DNA from 2 places in the Enterobacter chuandaensis genome. Region 1 is predicted to be linked to the other one. Evidence: predicted binding sites of a transcription regulator. Region 1 holds the regulator's gene; the other holds the start of a gene.
The links. Region 1 encodes LexA, which represses DNA repair genes until DNA is damaged. Its sites were predicted from a motif close to TNCTGTATGTACATACAGNA; they were not measured.

Region 1 (5,896 bases):
ACAGGTTCATGGCATTGGCCGCACCGGCGTTGTTAATGCGCACCATCAGCTCGGACGCGATACCGTTCACCGTTGGCGTCAGCCAGGCCGGACGAACCGCTTCGATAGGATCGATAGACTCGCGCCAATCCGGAACATGATGGTTCAGATACGTCATCAGCGGCATCGGCTCGCCAAAGTTTACGTAGCCCTGACCCAGGTTGCGTAACTTGCTCAGGCCGCGCAGCATCTGCGGCAGGCTCTCTTTCTCTTTGGTCGCACCACGCAGCTCTTTGGCGTACGTGCCCACTTCCATCACGTGCTCATAGCCAATGTAAATTGGCACCAGCGTAATCGGACGGGTTCCACCGCGCAGCATCGCCTGAATGGTCATCGACAGCGTGCCGGTCTTCGGATCGAGCAGACGACCGGTACGGGAACGTCCCCCTTCCACGAAGTACTCTACGGAATAACCGCGGCTGAACAGCTCGCCCAGATACTCGCGGAACACGGTGGAGTAGAGCTTGTTGCCCTTGAAGGTGCGACGAATAAAGAACGCACCCAGGCGGCGGAAGATCGGACCGGCTGGCCAGAAGTTCAGGTTAATACCGGCGGCAATGTGCGGCGGTACCAGCCCCTGATGATAGAGCACGTAGGAGAGAAGCAGGTAGTCCATGTGGCTGCGGTGGCAGGGGACATAGACAATCTCATGGCCATCGTGCGCCAGCTGCCGCACACGTTCGGCGTTATGTACGTTGATGCCCTGATAAAGGCGGTTCCAGGTAAAGCCGAGAATACGATCGGAAAGACGAATCATCTCGTAAGAGAAGTTCGCTGCGATCTCTTCCATCAGCGCAATGGCGTTCTGCTGGGCTTTCTCATGGGAAATTTTCTTGCTGCGCGCTTCGTCTTCAACGGCGCGGGCGATTGCTTTGGAGGCCAGCAGCTTGTTGAACAGATCCTGACGCGCAGGGAGACGTGGCCCTACGGCCGCCAGGCGCTGACGGGCGAAGTGCATACGCGCCACGCGCGCCAGTTTTTGCGCGATGATCTTATCGGTGCCGTGCTCGTCCGCCATTCGGCGAAGGGAGACGGAAGGGGAGAAGCGCACAAAGCTGTCGCGTCCCAGCCAGGAGACCGCGAAGAACTTCTGGATGCCGTTAAGCATGCGCAGCGGCGGGTTCTCTTCGCCTTTTTCGCGGCCCGGACGGCGGCCAAACATCACCGATACCGGCACCATCTGCACATCCAGGTCAGGATTGCTGCGGTGCAGGTCGAGATAGTCGTGGAACAGCTTGATGGACTCTTCTTTCGGTGTGTAATAGGTAAACACGCGCGGCCCGCCATGAATGAACACGTAGCGCGGCAGCAAAGTGCCGTCAACTTCCAGCGGTTCAAGCGGGTCGGGTAAATCATGCGCCAGACACTGGGCGCGAAGTGTCAGCAGGTCTGCCTTCGAGTTATAAGGCAAAACATACATAATAGGGCGCGACGTATCGAGCCCCAGTTCCAGCGCGGGTTCTGCTGGGATAGACTTGCTTTTTACCAGTATGCTTAATGGTAAATTAAGTAATTTGTAGTAAATTCGTGGCCAGCCGGACATAAACGATGTAAAGCCTCTGGTTAATAATGCAATTGCGGCGCAAGGATAACAGAAAGCGCGCAAAATTTCTGTTGTTACCCGTCATACTTCAGGCGGCAGCGCAACGCGCTACGCCTTCTGTTACTGACGCTCTTTTTTAAAAAAGGTTCTTTTAATGGCCAATAATACCACTGGGTTAACGCGTATCATCAAAGCTGCCGGTTATTCATGGAAAGGTTTCCGTGCCGCCTGGGTTAATGAAGCCGCTTTTCGCCAGGAAGGTGTCGCCGCTATCGTCGCGGTTATCATCGCCTGTTTCCTTGATGTAGATGCCATTACCCGCGTGCTTCTCATCGGTTCCGTACTTCTGGTGATGATAGTGGAAATTCTCAATAGCGCTATTGAGGCCGTGGTCGACCGGATCGGCTCTGATTTCCACGAGCTTTCTGGCCGCGCGAAAGATATGGGCTCCGCCGCTGTCCTGCTGGCGATTATCACAGCAGCCATTACCTGGGTCACGCTGCTTTGGTCACATTTCCGATGAGCCTCGAGGAATAATTAAGTCCCTGGTTTTTTGTGCAGTTTTTGGTTCCAAAATCGCCTTTGACTGTATATACTCACAGCATAACTGTATATACACCCAGGGGGCGGAATGAAAGCATTAACGACCAGGCAGCAAGAGGTGTTTGATCTCATTCGGGATCATATCGGCCAGACGGGTATGCCACCCACGCGCGCGGAAATCGCGCAGCGTCTGGGTTTCCGTTCTCCGAATGCTGCCGAGGAACACCTGAAAGCGCTGGCGCGTAAGGGTGTGATTGAGATTGTGTCAGGCGCGTCGCGTGGTATCCGCCTGCTGGTGGAAGAAGAGACGGGCATTCCGCTGATAGGCCGCGTTGCTGCAGGTGAACCGCTGCTGGCACAACAGCATATTGAAGGTCACTACCAGGTCGATCCTGGCATGTTCAAACCGAGCGCTGATTTCCTGCTGCGCGTCAGCGGGATGTCCATGAAAGACATCGGTATCCTGGACGGCGATCTGCTGGCCGTTCACAAAACGCAGGATGTACGTAACGGCCAGGTGGTGGTCGCGCGTATTGATGACGAAGTGACCGTTAAGCGTTTGAAAAAACAGGGTAACACCGTTCAGCTGCTGCCCGAAAACAGCGAATTCACTCCGATTGTGGTCGATCTCCGCGAACAGAGCTTCTCTATTGAAGGTTTGGCTGTTGGCGTGATTCGTAACGGCGAATGGCTGTAATCACTTCCTGACAGGCTACGCTTCCGCTGTAGCCTGCTTCATTTACCCTTGCCGGTATCTCTCATGTCACTGCTGACGGCATCTGATAAGGCATTGTGGCGTCTTGCCCTGCCGATGATTTTTTCCAATATCACCGTGCCCTTGCTGGGTCTGGTCGACACGGCCGTTATTGGCCATCTCGATTCCCCTGTTTATCTTGGCGGCGTGGCGATTGGCGCAACCGCAACCAGCTTCCTGTTTATGCTGCTGCTCTTTTTGCGGATGAGCACTACCGGGCTCACGGCACAGGCGTATGGTGCAAAAGACCCGTTACGTCTGGCGCGCGCGCTGGTGCAGCCGCTGATCCTGGCGCTTGGCGCGGGGGCGCTCATTGTTTTACTGCGCACGCCCCTGATAGACCTTGCGCTCCATGTTGTTGGCGGCAGCGAGGCGGTACTGGAGCAGGCGCGTCGCTTCCTGGAAATCCGCTGGCTCAGCGCGCCTGCCTCGCTGGCGAATCTCGTTCTGCTGGGGTGGCTACTGGGCGTGCAGTACGCCCGTGCGCCCGTAATTTTACTGGTCGTGGGAAACCTGCTTAACATCGCGCTCGATCTCTGGCTGGTGATAGGCCTGCATATGGACGTGCGCGGGGCGGCACTGGCGACGGCAATTGCCGAATACGGAACCTTATTCATTGGGCTGTGGATGGTCTGGCGCGTACTGGTCCTGCGCGGGATATCCCTCGTAATGCTGAAAACCGCATGGCGCGGCAATATCCGTAAACTGCTGGCGCTCAACCGTGACATCATGCTGCGCTCGCTTCTGCTACAGCTCTGTTTTGGCGCGTTGACGGTTTTTGGTGCCCGCCTTGGGCCTGAGATTGTCGCGGTGAATGCGGTCCTGATGACATTGCTGACGTTTACCGCCTACGCGCTGGACGGTTTCGCCTACGCCGTTGAGGCGCATTCAGGGCAGGCGTACGGTGCGCGTGAAAGTGGCCAGCTTCGTGAAGTATGGCGCGCGGCATGCCGTCAGTCGGGCCTGGTCGCGCTGGCATTCGCACTGATTTACGCCTGCTTTGGGCGCGACATTATTGCATTACTCACTTCGATCCCGTCTTTACGCGAACTTGCGGATCACTACATCGTCTGGCAGGTGATCTTGCCGGTGGTAGGTGTCTGGTGTTATCTGCTGGACGGCATGTTTATCGGTGCGACGCGCGGGGCGGAAATGCGTAATAGTATGGCGGTCGCGGCGGCGGGGTTTGGTCTGACGCTGCTGACGCTTCCCTGGCTGGGTAATCACGGTTTGTGGCTGGCGCTTGCGGTATTCCTCTCCCTGCGCGGCCTGTCGCTTGCTTTTATCTGGCATCGTCACTGGCAAAATAATACCTGGCTTCCTTCCCGTCACGATATATCGTGACGGTTAAAGATTCCGAATATGAAATCAACTGCCGAATCCTTAACTACAATAATTATCACGTCCAGCAGAAAAGAACGTAACGGACGTTACGACCCGACGCTTAACTAAGAGGACACGATGATGAATAAAGACGAAATCGGCGGCAACTGGAAGCAGTTCAAAGGTAAAGCGAAAGAACAGTGGGGTAAGCTGACTGATGACGATATGACCGTCATTGAAGGTAAACGCGATCAGCTTGTCGGTAAAATTCAGGAACGTTACGGCTACGCGAAAGATCAGGCAGAAAATGAAGTCAAAGACTGGGAAACCCGTAACGACTACCGCTGGTAACGCTGAATAACCCACACAGGCGGCTCTAAGCCGCCTTTTCTTTTGCCCTTAACGCGGCTTTTTCTTCACCAGGATTGAGTGATCGTGCTGACACGCATCCTGATGCCGACAGGCTTCCACCTCAACGCATTCAGAACACAACCCGTGTGCTTCAATCACGTTATGACGCAGGGCAAAACCCATTTTTGCCGCCAGCGTATGCATAATATCCTCTACGCCCTCCGCTCCCTCTTCTTTCACCACGCCGCAACGATCGCAGATAAACATGGCCGATGTATGCGTTGGCTGATCGAAAAGATGGCAGAGGACATAGCTGTTTGTGGATTCGACCTTATGCACAAACCCTTGTTCCAGCAGGAAATCCAGCGCGCGATACACCGTCGGCGGTTTAGCCTGCGGCTCGCTTTCGCGGAGCAGGTCGAGGAGGTCATATGCGCTGATGGCACCCTGCTGCAGGCTCATCAGACGCAGGACTTCAAGGCGCTGCGGGGTCAGGCGCACATTGCGTTGCGCGCACAGCTTTTCGGCCTGCGCTAACAGCTCTTTTGTGGACTTATCCATATAGCACCTCGGATGTTCTGGGACGTAAAACCCTCACTTTACCATGTTCTGGTAAAAACACCGATATCCGCCAGGCTGTGCTATACCTGACGCATCGCAAACCGGGAATACAACCATGAAAAAACCAGACTGTATCAAGCACTGGCGCGACGTAGAAGGGCCCGATGACGCCACCTACCCCGACAGTAACGAGCTTTTTTCCATCGGATCGCCGCTGGCGCGCAGCCTCGGCCTCAGGCGCATTGGCATTCACCATGAGCGTTTACCGCCGGGGCGTCGGACATCCTATCCCCATGCGGAAAGTGACGAAGAAGAGTTTATCTATGTACTTGAAGGTTATCCCGAAGCCTGGATTAATGGCTATTTGTGGAAACTAGAACCAGGAGACAGCGTGGGCTTTCCCGCCGGAACCGGCGTCTGCCATACCTTTATCAACAACACGGAAGAAGAGGTGCGGTTGCTGGTTGTGGGGGAAGCCAACAAGAAGCACAACCGCATCTACTATCCGCTCAACCCGGTCTATGCCGCCACGCGGGAAGACCGCTGGGTGGACCATCCACCGCAGTTTTTCGGGCCGCATAATGGAAAACCTGGGAAAAAATAATTTCCTCTTCTATAAATATTGAGGGCCGTCACAAATTACAACAGGCCGTAAGGAAGTTTTACTTAGGGAATGAATTAGCGGGTCTTTTTATCTTTATTCACAGCAATAGTTCGCGCCTGTTTGGGGGATAACAGACAGGGGTTATTTCATAACAGACTATAAGACGAGCATACTGTGA
Region 2 (5,896 bases), 1.3 Mb from region 1:
CCGCCGTCAAAGCCACCGCCGCCGCCTTCGCTTTCGCTGTCGGAAGTAATGCCATCAACGTATTGCGGACGTCCGCGCGCCTTCCAGTCCTGCACCACGGCGTGCACTTCCTGATCGCGAACAAACGCGCCGTGCACACGCACCGGAGAGGTGGAGTTCGGGCCGGAGTACAGCATGTCACCCATTCCCAGCAGCGACTCAGCGCCGCCCTGGTCGAGAATGGTACGGGAGTCGATTTTGCTCGAAACGGTAAACGCGATACGGGTTGGAATGTTCGCCTTAATCAGACCGGTGATTACGTCCACAGACGGACGCTGGGTTGCCAGTACCAGATGGATACCCGCCGCACGCGCTTTCTGTGCCAGACGCGCGATCAGCTCTTCCACCTTCTTACCAACGGTCATCATCAGGTCGGCGAATTCATCCACCAGCACGACGATATAAGGCAGTTTTTCCAGCACCGGATGCTGGGCATCCATGCTGTCACCCGGCTTCCAGTATGGATCCGGGATCGGACGGCCCATGCGCGCCGCCTCGGCGATTTTTTCGTTGTAACCGGCCAGGTTACGCACGCCCAGCGCCGACATCAGCTTGTAGCGGCGCTCCATCTCGTTGACGCTCCAGCGCAATGCATTGGCGGCGTCCTTCATGTCGGTGACCACTTCCGTCAGCAGATGCGGAATGCCTTCATAGACCGACAGTTCGAGCATTTTCGGGTCGATCATGATGAAACGCACATCTTCCGGCTGCGCTTTATAGAGCATGCTGAGGATCATGGCGTTCACGCCGACAGACTTACCGGAACCAGTCGTACCGGCCACCAGCAGGTGCGGCATTTTTGCGAGATCTGCCACCACCGGATCGCCCGCGATATCTTTACCCAACACCACGGTCAGCGGGGACGGGTTATCGCGGAACTTGGTATTATCCAGCACTTCACGCAGGTAAACGGTCTGACGTTTCTTGTTCGGCAGCTCAAGACCAACGTACGGTTTACCCGGAATTACTTCCACCACACGTACCGCCACGGTTGAGAGAGAACGCGCCAGGTCACGAGACAGGTTAGAAATACGCGCCGCTTTTACGCCCGGCGCCAGGTTCAGTTCGAAACGGGTGATCACCGGGCCCGGCGAGTAGTTCACCACATCCGCCTTGATGCGGAAGTCAGCCAGACGGGCTTCCACCAGACGGGCCATCTGCTCCAGCGCAAACGTATCAACCGGCTCGACTTCAACCGGTGGCGGCGTCAACAGATCCAGCGACGGCAGCGGCGTGCTCGGACGCTGCAGCGGACGGCTGTCACCGTTACGCATCAGCAGCGGGTGAATCAGGCTCTCCTGCGGCTGTGGCGCTGGCTGCTGGAACTGCGGCGGCTGTTGTTGTGGCTGCTGCGGCTGCGCATACGGCTGCTGAACAGGTTGCTGCGGCTGCGCGTATGTCTGTGTCTGAGGCGCTGGCTGCTGACGCACAGGCTCTGCTTCAGGCATCACGCTCGGGGTGAATAAAGGCTCGCTCGGGCCATCATCCACCAGATCTTTCATTGGCGAGAACTCGAAATCCGACAATGAGAACGGGTTTGCACCAGCAGGCTGTTCGCCTGAGTAACGCTGCTGCTGAGTGGCCGCAAACTGACGCGCTAATTCGGCTTCAGCCGCGTCATCTTCGTCTTCCAGCATCGGTTCATCGTGCTGATAGTCTTCACCATAGCGCTGATTCTGCTGCGCAGCGAACTGGCGCGCCAGTTCGTCCTGCTGCATCTCGTCAGCATCATCCTCGTAGTCTGTCTCACGCGCTTTTTCTTCGGCCATCCGCTGAGAAGGCAACTTGATCCCATAGGAGGCAAGCTCACGACGGGTTGGAACGCGGACGCGGTTAGGGCGAGGCAACTGCGGACCAATCCCCTCTTTCACCTGAGGACGCGGCGCGCCGCCCGTTGCCAGGCTAAAGACAGGTGCCGCCGCCGCTGCGGCCGCGGTAGCCTGCTTCACGCTTTCCGCTACGGGGGCAACAGCAGGCGTCGGGTCGACCGGCGGAACCGAAACCGACGGGGCTTTTATTGCGGGTTCCTGCACCGGTTCAGGCACAGGCTGGTACCATGCCGCCAGCTGTTCACGTTCACGAGCACGGCGTTCTTCAACTTCTTCAAAATAGTACATTGGCGGACGAGACGGTTTCGCCTCTTCCACCACCTCAGGTTCAGGCTGTGGCTCAACATAAGGCTGAGCAGGCTCGACCGGTTCAGGCACATATTCCTGATACGGCTGGGCCACCGGCGGCTCCTCATACTGCTGCGGTTCATACTCAGCCTGAGGCGGCTGATAAGGCTGCTGCCACTGCGCCTGCTGCACAGGAATATAGCTTTCAGGTTCAGGTGCAATTACCGGTTCCGGCGTGTGCACACCCGGTGCGGTCTGCCACGCAACCTGAGGCTGCTGAATAACGGATTCCGGCGGCGAAACCGCCTCGGATGGCGTCACGGCGTCGACAGGCGCGGCATACGCCTGCGCCGCGGTCGTTGCTGCTGCGGCTGCGGCAACCGGAGCGGTAACGGTATGACCGTTAAGCAGCGGATCGTATTCATCGAACTCTCCCGGCATCGCACGGTTGCCGGAGAAAAGCACATCGTCAGGATCGACGGTGGCACCCGCCGCACGGTATTCAACCTGCTCGTCTTCATCCATACGTTTACCGGAGAAGAGCGCCGCATCGGTTTTACGTCCTAGCGGGTTGGCAAATTTTTCAGCGACGCGCTGGCGACGCGCCAGGGCACCGCGCAGAATACGGGCACGACGAGATTCACGACGCTGCACCGGGGCATCGTCCTCCTCTTCGTATTCATCTTCATATTCTTCTTCATCGACCCACGTGTCGTCGCGGCGGGTACGGTTGCTCGCGAAGGTAAGGAGGGTAAGAATAAAGCTGCCGATCTTCTCGGCAATGCTCACCCACGACCAGCCGGTAAACAGCGTCAGCCCGGCTGCCCAGATGCAGAGCAGCGCCAGCGTGCCGCCGCTGCTGTGAAGCATCGGCTGTAGCGCAGAGCTCAGCAGGCTGCCAATCACCCCACCGGAGGCGAAGTACCAGATATCATCGGCGTTAATCGCCGCCAGCCCGCAGGAGGTGAGGATCAGTGCCAGCGCGCCAATCAGGCGCAGGGAGACGGCAAAATAGTCGATGTAATCATCGTTCTGGCGATGACGCCATGCAAACCAGCATCCGCCAATGATAATGACGGGAATGGTGTAGGCCATCACACCGAAAATGAAAAAGAGCGTGTCCGCAAGCCAGGCTCCGGGTACGCCGCCTAAATTATGAATAGGCTCATGCCACGCGGTTTGCGACCAGCTGGGATCGGAGGGGTTGAAACTGAGTAAGGCTGCCATCAGCCACACGGCAAAAAGGGCAATAACGATCAGCAAAGCCTCGAGGAGACGACGTCCGCTGCTTAGCTTCGATAGTGTGACTTCTTTGTCTTCAGTGTATTCCTGGCTCAAGAAAGGCTCTCCAGGTATCAGGCATATCCTGCCTGTTTGCTAAAACGGACAACAGCGCCGGGGCTCCCCGGCACTGTTGCTGTATGGATTAACAGGAGTGTAATCAAACTACGCTGATTTTGCACCTGTTCCGTGTTAGCGCGTCTTAATAACCAGACGATTGCTCTGTTTGACCTCTTCCATCACCACATAGGTACGGGTGTCGTTCACGCCTGGCAGACGCAGCAGGGTTTCCCCCAGCAGCTTACGGTAGGCGGACATATCAGGCACACGGGTTTTCAACAGGTAGTCGAAATCACCGGACACCAGATGACACTCTTGAATTTCTTCAAGTTTTTGTACAGCGGCGTTAAATTGCTCAAACACATCCGGCGCACCACGATTCAGAGTAATCTCAACAAATACCAGAAGTGAGGCATCCAGATAATGCGGGTTCAGCAGAGCCGTATAGCCCTGAATAAAACCCTGTCTTTCCAGTCGGCGCACACGCTCAAGGCACGGCGTCGGGGAAAGTCCCACACGTTTTGAAAGCTCGACGTTGGAAATACGCCCATCCTTTTGCAATTCATTAAGAATGTTACGATCGATACGGTCGAGATCTTTGCCAGGGCGCTTCTTGCTATCTACCATTATTATTGTCTCTCTGTATTCCTTCCCTACTCCTGCCTGGACCCTGTGCACATCACTGTTCAGAGCCTGTACCCGTTAGTCATCACATCGCCTGGTTATGTATTAGACGCGATGCGGATTCGGGTTCTGTTGGTAAGAAGACCGCTGCCCGAAGGCTGTCACCGACATCACGTATGGCGTCTGTCCACGCCATGCGTAGATTTCACTGACACGGTAAAAATGGCATTTACGTGCATGCCTATGCGGCATACGGTTAACGCGGTTTTTTTTCTTCCTTGAATGTTTTCGCAAATGCGCAGGGGATTGTCAAAGCAAAACATCGTTTTTTAGTACAAGATGCCGGATATTCATTTCGGAGGGGTATTAATCCTCATTTTGCTGCCTTATAAACGAGCGGTTTTCAGTAGCAGGCGTGATGTAACCTTGCCAGATCCATCGGGCGCAGCTATTGCATATATCGAAAGCAAAATCCCTGTGCTCTTTTTTTACGGCAACAAATTCCCTACAATCCAGCCCATTGCCTGCCAACAACAATGGGGATCTCATGGGCACGACCAAACACAGTAAGTTGCTAATCCTTGGTTCCGGACCTGCGGGATATACCGCGGCGGTCTATGCTGCACGCGCTAACCTGCAGCCGGTGCTGATCACCGGTATGGAAAAAGGCGGTCAGTTGACCACCACCACGGAAGTGGAAAACTGGCCGGGTGACCCGAACGACCTGACCGGGCCGCTGCTGATGGAACGCATGCACGAGCATGCCACCAAATTCGAGACCGAAATTCTCTTCGACCACATTAACAAGGTCGATCTGCAGAACCGTCCGTTCCGCCTGACGGGCGACAGCGGCGAATACACCTGTGACGCGCTGATCATTGCCACTGGCGCCTCAGCCCGCTACCTGGGCCTGCCATCCGAAGAAGCGTTTAAAGGCCGCGGCGTCTCTGCCTGCGCCACCTGCGACGGTTTCTTCTATCGTAACCAGAAAGTCGCGGTTATCGGCGGCGGCAACACCGCGGTGGAAGAAGCGCTTTACCTGGCGAACATTGCCTCTGAAGTGCATCTGATCCACCGTCGCGACACCTTCCGCGCCGAGAAGATCCTGATTAAGCGCCTGATGGATAAAGTGGCGAGCGGCAACATCGTGCTGCACACCAACCGCACGCTGGAAGAAGTCACCGGCGATCAGATGGGCGTTGCGGGTCTGCGTATCCGCGATACCCAGAACACCGATAACGTCGAAACGCTGGAAGTGGCAGGCCTGTTTGTGGCTATCGGCCACAGCCCTAACACCGCGATTTTCGAAGGCCAGCTGGAGCTTGAGAACGGCTATATCAAAGTGCAGTCCGGCATCCACGGTAACGCGACTCAAACCAGCATACCGGGCGTGTTCGCGGCTGGCGACGTGATGGACCACATTTACCGTCAGGCGATCACCTCTGCAGGCACCGGTTGTATGGCCGCGCTGGATGCAGAACGCTACCTTGATGGACTGGCTGAACAAGGTAAATAATCTTTACAAGTCAGTAACAAACGTAAATAAAGGCGGCGATAAGTCGCCTTTATTGTCTCTCCGTTGTAACATTGCGCTGCCCAACTCTAATAACGTCACCTGCAAAGTACGCAATGGAAAAAACCCGTCAACAAGAGCTAACACGCTGGCTGAAACAGCAAAGCGTTATTTCCCGCCGCTGGCTTACGATCTCCCGTGTCCTGGGATTCGTTAGCGGTCTGTTGATTGTTGCCCAGGCATGGCTGCTGGCCCGCATTCT

Region 2: the regulator LexA is predicted to act here: its motif matches at 3,572-3,591, upstream of MX657_RS07845 (DNA translocase FtsK 4TM domain-containing protein).

The regions. Positions count from the first base shown of each region.
Region 1 is NZ_CP097173.1:325,163-331,058, forward strand. It holds gene plsB (glycerol-3-phosphate 1-O-acyltransferase PlsB) at 1-1,582, opposite strand, end outside; gene MX657_RS01525 (diacylglycerol kinase) at 1,737-2,105, shown strand; gene lexA (transcriptional repressor LexA) at 2,214-2,822, shown strand; gene dinF (MATE family efflux transporter DinF) at 2,886-4,223, shown strand; gene MX657_RS01540 (CsbD family protein) at 4,344-4,553, shown strand; gene zur (zinc uptake transcriptional repressor Zur) at 4,602-5,114, opposite strand; gene MX657_RS01550 (cupin domain-containing protein) at 5,230-5,718, shown strand.
Region 2 is NZ_CP097173.1:1,625,934-1,631,829, reverse strand. It holds gene MX657_RS07845 (DNA translocase FtsK 4TM domain-containing protein) at 1-3,494, opposite strand, end outside; gene lrp (leucine-responsive transcriptional regulator Lrp) at 3,630-4,124, opposite strand; gene trxB (thioredoxin-disulfide reductase) at 4,669-5,637, shown strand; gene cydD (heme ABC transporter permease/ATP-binding protein CydD) at 5,751-5,896, shown strand, end outside.